DNA from 3 places in the Paenibacillus kandeliae genome. Region 3 is predicted to be linked to each of the others. Evidence: predicted binding sites of a transcription regulator. Region 3 holds the regulator's gene; each other region holds the start of a gene.
What was found. The regulator Rex, encoded in region 3, represses fermentation and respiration genes when NADH is low (regulators of the CRP and FNR family bind a similar motif). The targets are predictions, from matches to a motif close to TTGTGAAATATTTCACAA.

Region 1 (4,764 bases), 170 kb from region 3:
GGATCTACAAATATCCAAATCTAGGTCAAAAAGCACAATTCGTTGCCATCCCAACCACATCGGGTACCGGTTCGGAAGTGACTTCGTTCGCTGTTATCACCGACAAAGAAAAAGGCAATACCAAATATCCATTGGCAGATTACGAGCTGACTCCAGACGTAGCGATTGTCGATCCCGAATTTGTATACAGCCTGCCACGTGTAGCGGTAGCGGATACTGGTATGGACGTGCTGACTCATGCTATCGAAGCCTATGTATCGAATATGGCGAATGACTACACCGATGGTCTGGCGATCAAAGCGATTCAGCTGGTGTTCCAATACTTGGAGCAATCGGCACTGACTGGCGACAAACTGGCACGCGAGAAAATGCACAACGCTTCGACCATCGCTGGTATGGCATTTGCTAACGCATTCCTTGGCATCAACCACAGTCTGGCGCATAAATGGGGCGGTCAATACCATACCGCACATGGACGTACCAATGCGATTCTGATGCCACACGTCATCCGTTACAATGCGAAAAAACCGACCAAGTTTGCATCGTTCCCTAAATATTCGCACTTTATCGCTGACGAACGCTATGCCGAAATCGCCCGTATTCTGGGACTGCCTGCTCGTACGACAGAAGAAGGTGTGAATAGTCTGGTCAACGCGATTCGCGATCTGAACCGCAAACTGGGCATCCCTGAGACATTCCAAGAGCTGGGCTTTGACGCGAAGGACTTTGAATCGCGTGTAGATTATTTGGCAGACCGTGCCTTTGAAGATCAATGTACCACTGCCAATCCGAAAATGCCGCTTGTAACCGAGCTGGCTGATGTATACCGCAACGCGTTCTATGGCAAATTTGAATAAATGACCAGCGGCTCGACAGAGCCAAAGCTGGAAATGAATCGTTGCCATGATCCTATAATTGCCTAATGTGTTCGATGTAGTTTCTCCTCCCTTTATGATAGGCTGCTGTCATCCGCTGTGAGTACGGATTGACCGCAGCCTTTTTTCTTATTCTGGAAAGGAGGTGTTGCTCGTCATCCCATATCCTCTGCGGAATATAATTTGAAGGAAGCGGAGTGCATTTCAAATTGCAGCAGTTCCATTTTATATTGTTCAAAAGTACGGCAACTGTATCGGGATTTCTCGTCTTCCTGTATCAAGTCAGTAGAGTGTAGGGGATGTGGACTATTGTATTTTTTGCATATGTCCGTCGCTAAGGAGGTGCATCTGTATCATATTTAAAATTTTGCTGTATCAATGACAGAAAGTGATAAAAATCATAATGAGACGCCATTAATGTGATAAAAATCACATCAATATGATCCATCATCCTGCATAATAAGGACATAGCCGGAACACAACGAACCGGCGCTGAGACAACCAAGTCAATGTCATAACACAATTTGTGATTTTATTCACAAATAATGGAGGGATTATCAATGTCGGTAATCGAAAGAAACGTACAGGATCAATCACAACAACAAGCCTGGAGAGGTTTTCACACAGGTAAATGGACCAATCATGTAGACACAAAAAACTTCATTGACGAAAATATTAAACCTTATGTTGGCAACGAAAACTTCCTCGCAGGTCCAACTCAAAATACAAATGACCTGTGGAACATCGTTTCCCAGCTGTCCAGAGAAGAACGCGAGCGTGGCGGTGTATGGGATGTAGACGTGAATACACCAGCTTCCATCGTATCGCACGGTCCGGGCTACTTGGACAAAGACAAAGAGCAAGTTGTCGGCGTACAAACGGATGCACCTTTCAAACGTGCGATTCAGCCTTATGGTGGTATCCGCATGGTGATCGATGCTTGTAAAGCATACGGATTTGAAGTTCCACAATCCATAATCGACATTTTCACTAACATTCGTAAAACGCATAACCAAGGTGTATTCGATGCTTACACTGCTGAGATTCGTGCAGCACGCAAATCCGGTATCGTAACTGGTCTGCCAGATGCTTATGGTCGTGGACGCATTATCGGTGACTATCGCCGTGTAGCGCTGTATGGTGTAGACTTCCTGATGAAACAAAAACAACGTGAGCATGACGAAACACTGGGCGAATACATGGACGAAAACACCATTCGCCAACGGGAAGAAATCAGCGAGCAATACAGAGCGCTGAATGAACTGAAGCAAATGGCAGCCGAACACGGCTTCGACATTTCCAAACCAGCACAAAATGCTAAAGAAGCGTTCCAATGGTTGTACTTCGGTTATCTGGCAGCTGTGAAAGAACAAAACGGCGCAGCAATGTCGCTCGGACGTGTATCTTCCTTCCTCGATATTTACATTGAACGCGATGTAAAAGAAGGCACACTGACTGAAGAACAAGCACAAGAACTAGTTGACCATTTTGTTATGAAACTGCGGATTGTGAAATTCCTGCGTACACCAGATTACAACGAACTGTTCAGTGGTGACCCAACATGGGTAACCGAATCAATCGGTGGTATGGCAGTCGACGGCAAAACTCGGGTAACCAAAAGCAGCTTCCGCTTCCTGCATACCCTGTACAATCTAGGTCCTGCACCAGAACCGAACCTGACTGTTCTGTGGTCTGAACAACTGCCAGAAGGCTTCAAAAAATATTGTGCCAAAGTTTCTATCGAAACAAGCTCTATTCAGTATGAAAATGATGATCTGATGCGTCCGATCTATGGTGATGACTACGGTATTGCTTGCTGCGTATCCGCGATGCGTATCGGTAAACAAATGCAATTCTTCGGCGCACGTGCCAACCTTGCCAAAACATTGCTGTATGCGATCAACGGTGGTAAAGACGAGAAATCCGGCGCACAAGTAGGGCCTGAATTCCCAGCGATTACTTCCGAGTACCTCGATTATGATGAAGTGCTGAACCGTTACAAACCGATGATGCAATGGCTGTCGAAAGTGTACATGGATGCACTGAACATCATCCACTTCATGCACGATAAATACAGCTATGAGCGTATCGAAATGGCACTGCATGATCGTGACATTCTGCGTACAATGGCTTGCGGTATTGCCGGTCTGTCGGTTGCTGCTGACTCCCTGAGCGCTATCAAATACGCGAAAGTGAAACCGATCCGTAACGAACAAGGCATCGCTGTTGACTTTGAAATTGAAGGCGACTACCCTTGCTACGGTAACAACGATGATCGTGTCGATCAGATCGCCGTAGAGCTGGTTGAAACCTTCATGAGCATGATTCGCCAACACAAAACGTACCGTAACGCACTGCCGACTCAATCTGTACTGACCATCACATCGAACGTCGTATATGGTAAGAAAACAGGTACTACACCAGACGGACGTAAAGCAGGCGAACCATTTGCACCGGGTGCGAACCCAATGCATGGACGCGACAAAAAAGGCGCACTGGCATCCCTGAGTTCCGTTGCTAAACTGCCATACGAAGATAGCCTAGACGGTATCTCCAACACCTTCTCCATCGTGCCAAAAGCACTGGGTAAAGAAGAAGAAATTCGCAAATCCAATCTGGTGGCTATGCTGGATGGCTACTTCGGTAGTGACGCTCACCACTTGAACGTCAACGTATTTGACCGTGAACAACTGATGGATGCGATGGAACATCCAGAGAACTATCCACAGCTGACCATTCGTGTCTCTGGCTATGCGGTTAACTTTATTAAACTGACTAGAGAGCAACAGCTGGACGTAATCAACCGTACGTTCCACAGCAACATGTAATTACGCAGCATATTCAACCAACACATCAACGCTTGCAGGACATGTCATATGTAACAGCAATAGACATGTCCTGCAAATCACTCATAATGAAAGGGGCTGAATGATCATGGTAACAGGCCGTGTTCACTCGCTGGAGACCTTCGGTACTGTCGATGGTCCAGGTATTCGATTCGTACTATTTATGCAGGGGTGCCTGATGAAATGCCAGTATTGTCATAATCCCGATACCTGGAATCTAGACGGCGGCAAGGTGATGGAACTGGAAGAAGTTCTTTCCGAAATCCAGCCTTACCTGAATTACTATCGCAGCTCCGGCGGCGGGCTTACCGTCTCTGGTGGTGAACCGACACTACAAGCCCCTTTCGTCAAAGCATTGTTCAAAGAGGTCAAAGAACGCTGGAATCTGCACACAACCCTCGATAGCAACGGCTACAATGATGGGGAAAAGATTCACGAGCTGCTAGACGTGACCGATCTCGTTATGCTGGATCTCAAGCATATCAACAATGAAAAGCACAAAAAGCTAACGGGCGTATCCAATGAGCGTACACTGAAGCTGGCACAGTGGTTATCGGATCATGGACGTAAAATGTGGATACGACATGTTTTCGTACCAGGCATCCACGATGCGGAAGAAGACCTGATCGCATTGGGTGAATTCATCGCTACCCTACATGGTGTGGAGAAATTCGAGATTCTGCCATACCACCAGATGGGCATCTACAAATGGGAGTCGCTTGGTCGCCTCTATCCGCTGGACGGCGTACCTTCACCGACAGAAGCCGAAGTAGAACGCGCGTATCGCCTGATTGAGCAGGGCAGACGTCAAGGAGCCTGCGTATAAGATATATCTGTTTGTATCATCCTCATGTATGAAATCGTGTGTATTCATAAGTCTACCGCTTCACCTCATGGGCACCCTGTCTTCGGACGGGGTGTTTTTTTGTACAGTTTGTCCAATTGTTGTAGGAGTGAGTGGACTTTATACTGGATTACAATACATACACTACCGGATCGCCAAGTGTACGGGTCCGCAGGAGGGATACAGATGTCGCAATGGA
Region 2 (4,764 bases), on a different contig from region 3:
GTAGCCGGGGAAGCGGGTGTGCCGTTCTTTAGCATCTCCGGTTCTGACTTCGTCGAAATGTTCGTCGGTGTCGGTGCATCCCGTGTACGTGACTTGTTTGAAAATGCCAAGAAAAATGCACCTTGTATTATCTTTATCGACGAGATTGACGCCGTAGGTCGTCAACGTGGCGCCGGTCTTGGCGGCGGACACGATGAGCGTGAGCAAACGCTCAACCAATTGCTCGTTGAGATGGATGGATTTGGCGCCAACGAAGGTATTATCATCGTGGCTGCAACCAACCGTCCAGATATTCTGGACCCTGCATTGCTGCGTCCAGGTCGTTTTGACCGTCAAATTACAGTTGACCGTCCTGATGTTAAGGGTCGTGAAGCGGTGCTCAAAGTTCACGCTCGCAATAAGCCGTTGACGAAGGACGTCAAACTCGATATTATCGCGAAGCGTACAACAGGCTTTACTGGAGCCGATCTGGAAAACCTGCTGAACGAAGCGGCATTGCTGGCTGCACGCCGTAATCGCCGTGACATCTCGATGACTGAGGTGGATGAAGCGATTGACCGTGTTATTGTAGGTACGGAGAAACGCAGCCGTGTTATCAGCGACCGCGAGAAACGTATTGTTGCTTACCATGAAGCGGGTCACACCGTTGTCGGCTACTTCTTGGAACATGCCGATATGGTACACAAAGTAACGATCGTACCGCGTGGACGCGCTGGCGGCTACGTAATCATGATGCCGAAGGAAGACCGTACACTCGTTACTAAACAGGAGCTGCTGGATAAAGTTACTGGTCTCCTTGGCGGACGCGTGGCGGAAGAACTGTACATTGGTGAAATTGGTACTGGTGCTTACAGTGACTTCCAACAGGCAACAAGCATCGTGCGCAGCATGATCGTGGAGTACGGTATGAGTGAGAAGCTTGGACCGATGCAATTCGGCAATTCGCAAGGTCAAGTATTCTTAGGTCGCGACTTCGGTCACGAGCAGAATTACAGTGATGCGATTGCTTATGAGATTGATCAGGAGATGAACCGTTTTATTACGGAATCGTACGAGCGTTGCCGCGAATTGCTGCAAAAGCATTCTCGCGAAATGCACCTGATCGCTCAAACGCTGCTTGAAGTGGAAACACTGGACTTCGAACAGATCAAACATCTGATTGAAAATGGCTCGCTGGAAGGTTTCGGCGAAGGCACATCCGGTGGCAACAATGATGGTACACCGACAGAAACCGGTGAACCAACCTTCGACAGCATCGGCGATTCCAAAGTTCGTCTGGAGAAAGATGATACACCTTCTTCCGCTCCGGAAGCAGGCGGTAACATCCCGAATAATCCAAATGACGATTCTGGCGATAACCGTGGTCCGGGTGGCGGCACACCGACGATCTAATCCATCGTACGTAACCGTATCTGAACCAATCCACATGTAACATCAAAAATAGCAACATCCCATAGGAATAGCAAAAGCCCGAAGATCCTAGATCTTCGGGCTTTTTGTTTGTAGCGAAAAGCCAGATATAGCAAAAGTTCAAGATTTTGAGATTGACAACCATACGCTTCATTGTGTACAGTATTGGGGAAGTTGATCACAATTTGGACACATTCTGCAGTGGAGTACGCAATTTTTTTCACAATGTCATCTACAGATTCGCAGACTTTTTCATTCAGATGGAATGGATTAGATGTTAGATGAAGCTAACAACGAATATTCGCGTTATAGCTAGAAATAGCATCATTCGTTGGAAAGCAGAATATACGAACTCCAATCTATGTATTCAACTTCAGGGAGTAGTAGACGACTTAGATTGTGAAAATTATTTCAAAAAATGTGAAAAAAATTTCAAACTACTAGGGAGATGACATGATGGAAGCATTGGCACTGGAAAAGAAAGCGGAACGCGATGCGGAGCTGCGGGAACGTTTGATTCAGCTAAAAAAGGAACGCAATGCGATTATTCTTGCTCATTATTATCAGCGCGACGAGATTCAGGAAGTTGCTGATTTTCGCGGTGATTCGTTTTTGCTCGCTCAAAAGGCAGCCCAGACGGATGCCGATACGATTGTATTTTGCGGTGTTCATTTCATGGGAGAGAGCGCTAAGATTCTCGCGCCTAACAAAACGGTCATCATCCCTGACGAGCGTGCTGGCTGCCCGATGGCAGATATGGTCAATGTAGATGGATTGCGCAAATTAAAAGCCCAGCATCCCAACGCTAAGGTTGTCACGTACATCAACTCCTCTGCAGATGTAAAAGCAGAAACAGATATTTGCTGCACCTCTGCTAATGCCGTCAAAGTGATCCAATCGGTCGATTCCGACGAGATCATCTGGGTGCCGGATAAGAATCTTGGTCATTACGTCCAGCAGCATACCGACAAGAAGATGATTATCTGGGAAGGATATTGCAATACCCACGATATGCTGACCGTGAAGGATGTCTTTGAAATGAAAGCCAAATATCCGAACGCACAGTTTGTCGTGCATCCTGAATGCCGTCCTGAAGTGGTAGCATTGGGTGATTTTGTCGGCAGTACAACCGCGATTATCAAATATTGCCGCGAATCGAACGTACAGGAATTTATCGTTGGCACCGAAGACGGTACTGGCTATCAACTGCGCAAGGACAGCCCCGACAAGCAGTTTCATTTTGCCAGTAAATATCTCGTCTGTCCGAATATGAAGGTCAACAATCTGAAAAAGCTAGTAAACTGCCTCGAAACGATGAAGCCACAAATTTATGTGCCGCCTGCTGTTGCGGATCGTGCACGCGTATCGTTGGAGCGGATGCTGGAAGTCTCGTCTTCGTAATGTATACCTTATCTTTATCTTGTTGATTGGTGAATATACTCTATTGGTCATACAGGTGCAAATGACTGCGCGAATATGCAGACAGATGCCATGATGGCAGAATGGAAAGGCAGGCGAACACAGAGATGCAGCAATCAAGATTTACTGTATCTACAAGTCATGATCGCGAGGATACCGTCTATACCGATGTGCTCGTTATCGGCACAGGCATTGCTGGTTTGTTTACAGCTCTGGCAGCAAGTGAACACAAGAACGTGCTATTAATCACAAAGGATGTACTGCTGGAAAGCAATACGCGTTATGCGCAAGGTGGCATTGCTGCGGTGATGGCGCAGGACGATTCGCCTCATTTTCACCGTGAGGATACTCTGTTGGCAGGTGCAGGATTGTGTGAACAGCATGCGGTAAATGTACTGGTGCAGGAAGGACCAGAGCGAGTACAGGAGCTGATTATGCTAGGGACGGCATTTGATACGTTGGATGGCAAGCTGGAGCTGACACGCGAAGGAGCGCACAGTCACCGCCGTATTCTGCATGCCAATGGCGATTCGACAGGACATGAGATTGTACGGGCGCTCTCAAGACAGGTACAGGAGAACGAAAGAATCGAGGTATGGGAGCGACACAGCACGGTAGAGCTACTGATACAGGATGAGCAATGTATCGGAGCCGTGATTCGTCAGCCAGATGGTCATGTGCTGCAAGTACTGTCGCAGGCGACTGTCCTGTGTACGGGTGGCAGCGGGCAACTGTATGAGCATACAACCAATCCAGAGGTGGCAACTGCGGATGGCATTGCGATTGCTTACCGGGCAGGTGCACAGCTGCGGGATATGGAGTTTATTCAGTTTCATCCGACTGCGCTTTGTTATCCGGGTGCACCGCGTTTTCTAATCTCAGAGGCGGTACGTGGGGAAGGCGCTATATTGCGCAACCGGAATGGTGAAGCCTTTATGCCGAATTATCATCCGCTGGGTGATCTGGCACCGCGCGATATTGTATCGCGGGCGATTGTGAGCGAGATGGAGCGTGATGGCAGTACGTTTGTGTATCTGGATATTACGCATGAATCGGAGCAGCAGCTACAACATCGCTTTCCGACCATTTACGAAACTTGTCTGCGGTATGGGCTGAATCTGGCAGAGGATTGGATTCCCGTTTCTCCGGCAGCGCATTATATGATGGGCGGAATTCGTACGGATGATAACGGTGAGAGCAGCATTGCGCGCTTGTTTGCCTGCGGTGAGGTTTCGTCTACTGGCATTCATGGAGCGAATCGACTGGCGAGCAATTCGCTATCTGAGGCTGTCGTGTATGGTCGCCGAATTGCGCAGCGGATTATGCAATTGCCGCTACGAAATATGACAGATAACGAGTCGTTATATTCTGACCCTTTAAATGTAAATAAATTCACAATCTCAAACGCATTTTCTAGATTATCTGCAGTATCCTTATCATCTACATGTTCCCAATCATCAACACTATTAACATCATCAGAACTATCCGTATCAGCCATACAGTCGGTGTTTGCGGGATCATCATCAGCAACCCTTTCCTCTGCGCCGTCATCTGTCATGCAATCGCAATTGCTGGATTTGCGTCTTGCGCTGCGACGTTGCATGACGATGTATGCAGGGATTCGTCGTACAGCAGACGGACTGCAACAAGGGTTAGATCAGTTACAGCATATCCAGCGTCAGTATGATGCACTTCCGGGCTATACTGTTGCGATGGATCGCGAGCATGACGAGCTGGGCAATATGCTGCTGGTTGGACGATTGATTATGCTGGCGGCGCTTCAGCGAGAGGAGAGCCGTGGTGGGCATTATCGGGATGATTTTCCAGAGCGGGATGATATAAATTGGCATAAGCATACGATTCAGCATCGACAATACGGACTGAGTGAGGAGAAGATTAGTCATGTTTAACGGATATCAGGAGCAGCTGGATACA
Region 3 (4,764 bases):
GGTATACTGTAATCATTCATAAACGCCGAAGCAGGGTGATACTGTGCGAGCCGATTCGCGCCCGGTATCACCTTTTGTTGTGGGTGCGTGTGGTTGATTTTCAAAACTGCGGTCTTCTGGTATGCTGATAGTTGAGTATGTTTACACCAGGATCAGACAACTGCAGGGAAAGGATTTAGACATCCATGAAATTTGCTGTACTGGATTTTGAAACAACAGGAACCCAATCGACGGATGATATTATCCAAGTGGGACTTGCCATTATAGATCATGATTCAACCATTTCACAGGTATACAGTTCGATGGTGAAGCCGTCCGTCTCCATTCCGGCTTTTATCAGTGGATTGACTGGCATTAGCAATGACGATGTGAAGGACGCGCCGGAGCTCGACGATGTGATGCTGGATATGATCCCGCTGCTGGAGGACGCTGTACTAGTCGGACACAATGTAGGCTTTGACCTCGGCTTTTTGCAGCGTGCGCTGGATCGTACGGGTTATTTGCCTTTTACAGGTCGCGTGCTGGATACGATGGATTTCCTACGCATTTTCTTTCCGAATCTGCCTAGTTATCAGCTGAGCATGGTCAGCAGCTCGCTCGGCTTTCAGCATGACCGTCCGCATCAGGCGGATAGTGATGCGCTGGCGACGGCGTATGTTTTTTTGAAATGTATTGAGGAGCTGAACGAGCTGCCGCTCATTACCGTGCAGCGATTGTCTGAGCTGTTCGACAATCAGGATAGCGATCTAGGCTGGTATTTTGACGGGGTGCGTATGGAGCGTGAAGCGCAGCCGGTACAAGATTTGGACAGCCATCGCTTTTATCGTCAGTTAGCTCTAAAAGTAGGCGATTGGATCGATATTCCGTCCGCCGAGGATGAACGTGGCAATATGCCGCTGGCGGATACATCATTTGAAGAGTTTTTGCAGCAGGTGAAGGATAATTTGCGTAAGCTGCTGCCGGATTATGAAGAACGTCAGCCTCAGAACCATATGTTCGACGAGGTTATTCGAGCATTATCCGATGATAAGCATCTGCTGATCGAGGCAGGCACTGGAACAGGCAAATCGCTCGGCTATTTGCTGCCATCCATTTACCATAGCGTGAAGAACAGTGAGCGCGTCATGGTTAGTACGCATACGATCAATCTACAGGAGCAACTGCGTGAGCGCGATGTTCCGCTGTTGACGCAGGTGATTCCGTTTGCCTTTCGTGCTGCCGTGTTCAAGGGCCGACAGCATTATTTGTGTCTGCGCAAATTTGAGCATAAAATAAATACAAAAGAATTCCAGAGTCCGAAGGAAGATGTGTTGATTGCCGCTCAGATGATTGTCTGGCTGACCGCTACTGAAACCGGAGACGATGAGGAATTGAATATGGGCAATCGGGGCGGTGAGTTCTGGGAAACGGTGGCAAGCGATACCGATTCCTGTCTTGGACGCGCCTGTCCGTGGTTTAAGCAATGCTACTATCACCGTGCCAAGCATGAAGCGGGAGCAGCAGACGTAGTGATCACCAATCACTCCAAGCTGTTTACCGACATCAAGGCAGGGCATCAATTGCTGCCTTCCTATGAACGACTGGTCATTGACGAGGCGCATCATTTGGAGGATGTGGCAGGTAAGCATCTGGGTATGCACATGAAATATTTCACATTGGTTCAACCTCTGCTGCGTCTATTCAAGGACAGCAAAAATGGACAGCTTGCCGTGCTTCGCCAGCAGCTGGGATCATCGGGCAGTGAGCGTGGTATGGAATGGGCGATTGCAATTGACAATCTATATCCTGAACTCATAGATGTGAAAGAAGACTGGGATAAGCTGAGCGAGCTGCTGTTTGCGCTTTTGCCACAGCGCAGCGATGCTGCACCAGGCGAAGCAGGTCAGTTTACTCTGCGTTTACTTCCACAGAACAAGCCGGAAGAATGGGAAAAGATTACCGAGTTGGAGAACCGCATTCATATTGCACTCAGTCAGATTGTTCGTCAGGGCGAGCACACGATGGGCAAAATCAAAGAATCCGATGATGTGCTTGTTAACGAAGGGCTGGTTACCGATGTAACTGGGCTGTTCAAGGATTTGGGTGCGGTACGCGATGATTTGCGCCATTTTATCAAGCTGGATAGTGTAGAAACGGTATATTGGTACGAAGCCAATGGCAATTACCGCAGCAAATCGCTGCAAATGTATGCCGTACCGGTCGATGTGAGTCAGCAGCTGAAAGAACACTTTTTTGATAAAAAGAAAAGCATCATTCTTACATCGGCAACGCTCTCGATTGATAAAACGTTCCAGTATATGATCGAGCAACTGGGATTGAAGGAAGCAGAGCAGAACAACAAGCTCAATACGGTGATGTTGGAATCGCCATTTAATTATCGCGAGCAATCACTAGTATTGATTCCGCGCGATTTTCCAAGTCTGAAGGGCAGTGTGGGCGATCAGAATTTTGTAGCTATGCTTGCCGATTCGTTGGCAGACGCTGCGCGGGCGACCCGAGGACGGATGCTGGTATTATTTACCTCATACCGGATGCTCAAGCAGGTGTATGAGCCATTGAAAGAGAATTTATCTACAAGTGAGATTGCCGTATTCGGTCAGGGCGTGGATGGCGGCAGCCGTACCAAGTTGACACGTCGTTTTCAGGAGCATCCTGCTTCCGTATTGCTCGGAACAAGCAGCTTCTGGGAAGGTGTCGATATTCCAGGCGAGGCGCTGACCTGCCTGGCAATTGTGCGGTTGCCATTCCAGCCGCCGAATCATCCGCTCGTAGAAGCCAAAAGTGAACGCTTGAAAAAAGAAAAGAAAAACCCATTTATGAAATTATCCGTGCCGCAGGCAGTGATCCGGTTTAAGCAGGGCTTTGGACGTCTCGTCCGTACGGCAAATGACCGAGGAATCGTACTGATTTATGATACGCGGGTGATTGAGGCTTATTACGGCAGACATTTTCTTTATTCGCTGCCTGGTCCCAAAATGGAACATATGCCAACCCAGCAGATGATTCCCCGTATCGCCGAATGGCTGGAACAACGGCCGCTGGAAGCGGAAGCTGCAAATCAAGAGGGGGAGCAAGCATGAAATCCGAAAAAATATCTGAAGCTGTCGTGCGAAGATTACCTGTCTATTTGAGATATCTGAATGAACTGCATACCCGCGAGGTACCAACGGTATCCTCGCAGGAGCTGGGGCAGAAGCTGGATCTGAATCCAGCGCAAATCCGCAAGGATCTTGCTTACTTCGGCGATTTTGGACGCAAGGGTATCGGTTATGATGTATCGTATCTGATTGAGAAGATTCGTCATATTCTGAAGCTGGATCAGCAGATCAATGTAGCACTGATTGGTGCTGGTAATCTGGGACACGCTCTATCCAACTACAATGCCTATTTGCAGGAAACGATGAAGATTATCGCTGTATTCGATTCCTACGAGCCTAAGGTAGGTAGCAAAATCAATACGTTGACTGTACAGCCAATCAGTGAGTTATCGAACGCGGTAAAAGAACAAAATATCCGCGTAGGTATCATTACTGTGCCGAATACAGAAGCGCAGCGTGTTGCTGATCAGCTGGTGGAAGCGGGCATTGAGGCGATTTTGAATTTTGCACCGATTATTTTAAGAACACCACCGCATGTGCGTGTGCATACAGCTGATTTTACGACTGATCTGCTCAGTTTGGCATACTACCTTGAAGATGGAAAGGAATTAGAAGTCAATGAACAACTCTCCGAGTAAATGGATGATCAAAAACGGTATTTTCGCTGTACCCAACGCCGAAAAGCCAGTATTGCATGGCTACATGGTCGTTGAGGATGACCTGATTACGTATATTGGTGAAGAGGAGCCGCAAGTAGGCGATGACGTTGCCATTGTAGACGGACGCCACCAATTCTTCATTCCTGGTCTGGTGAACAGTCACGGTCACGCGGCGATGTCATTGCTGCGCGGCTTTGGCGACGATCTGGCGCTGCAAGTATGGTTGCAAGAGAAAATGTGGCCAATGGAAGCTAAATTTACGAGCGATGATGTATACACAGGAACCGCATTGTCGGTACTGGAAATGCTCAAAGGCGGCACCACCACATTCCTCGATATGTACGACCGTTCCGAGCGTGTAGCGGAAGTGGTAGAGCAATCCGGTATGAGAGCCGTACTGATGAGAGGCGTTATCGGTCTGTGTTCAGAAGAGGAGCAAAAGCAAAAGCTGAACCAATCGATCCAATTCGTACGTGATTGGCACGGCAAAGCAGACGGACGTATCACCACTATGATGTCTCCGCATGCACCGTACACTTGCCCACCTGCATACATTGAACAATTCGTACAAGCTGCACACGATCTGGATGTGCCGCTGCATACACATATGTCCGAAACGATTGCCGAAGTCGAGCAAAACGTACGTGATTACGGTTTGCGTCCGGTTGCTCATTTGGAAAAGTTGGGCATGTTCACACGTCCAACGCTACTTGCACATGCTGTGCATCTGAATGATGAAGAGATTGCTACACTGGCGGCTCACAAGGTTACGGTTTCCCATAATCCGGGTAGCAACCTGAAGCTTGCTAGCGGTGTGGCACGTGTACCAGATCTGCTGAAAGCAGGCGTGGTCGTATCTCTCGGTACAGATGGTCCTGCCAGCAATAACAATCTGGATATGTTTGAGGAAATGCGTCTGGCTGCACTGATTCACAAAGGTGTATCCGGCGACCCAACTGCTGTACCTGCATCGGAAGCGCTGCGTATGGGTACGGAATATGGTGCTC

Region 1: a site for Rex is predicted at 1,400-1,417, ahead of pflB (formate C-acetyltransferase). Genes of this name have one in related genera too.
Region 2: a site for Rex is predicted at 1,808-1,825, ahead of nadA (quinolinate synthase NadA). Genes of this name have one in related genera too.

The regions. Positions count from the first base shown of each region.
Region 1 covers NZ_JBFDUZ010000001.1:2,620,741-2,625,504, reverse strand. The annotation lists gene adhE (bifunctional acetaldehyde-CoA/alcohol dehydrogenase) at 1-857, shown strand, start outside; gene pflB (formate C-acetyltransferase) at 1,436-3,703, shown strand; gene pflA (pyruvate formate-lyase-activating protein) at 3,810-4,547, shown strand; gene nagZ (beta-N-acetylhexosaminidase) at 4,752-4,764, shown strand, end outside.
Region 2 covers NZ_JBFDUZ010000009.1:37,711-42,474, forward strand. The annotation lists gene ftsH (ATP-dependent zinc metalloprotease FtsH) at 1-1,392, shown strand, start outside; gene nadA (quinolinate synthase NadA) at 1,867-2,811, shown strand; gene nadB (L-aspartate oxidase) at 2,937-4,739, shown strand; gene nadC (carboxylating nicotinate-nucleotide diphosphorylase) at 4,732-4,764, shown strand, end outside.
Region 3 covers NZ_JBFDUZ010000001.1:2,451,601-2,456,364, reverse strand. The annotation lists gene dinG (ATP-dependent DNA helicase DinG) at 186-3,080, shown strand; gene ABXR35_RS10420 (redox-sensing transcriptional repressor Rex) at 3,077-3,736, shown strand; gene ABXR35_RS10415 (amidohydrolase) at 3,717-4,764, shown strand, end outside.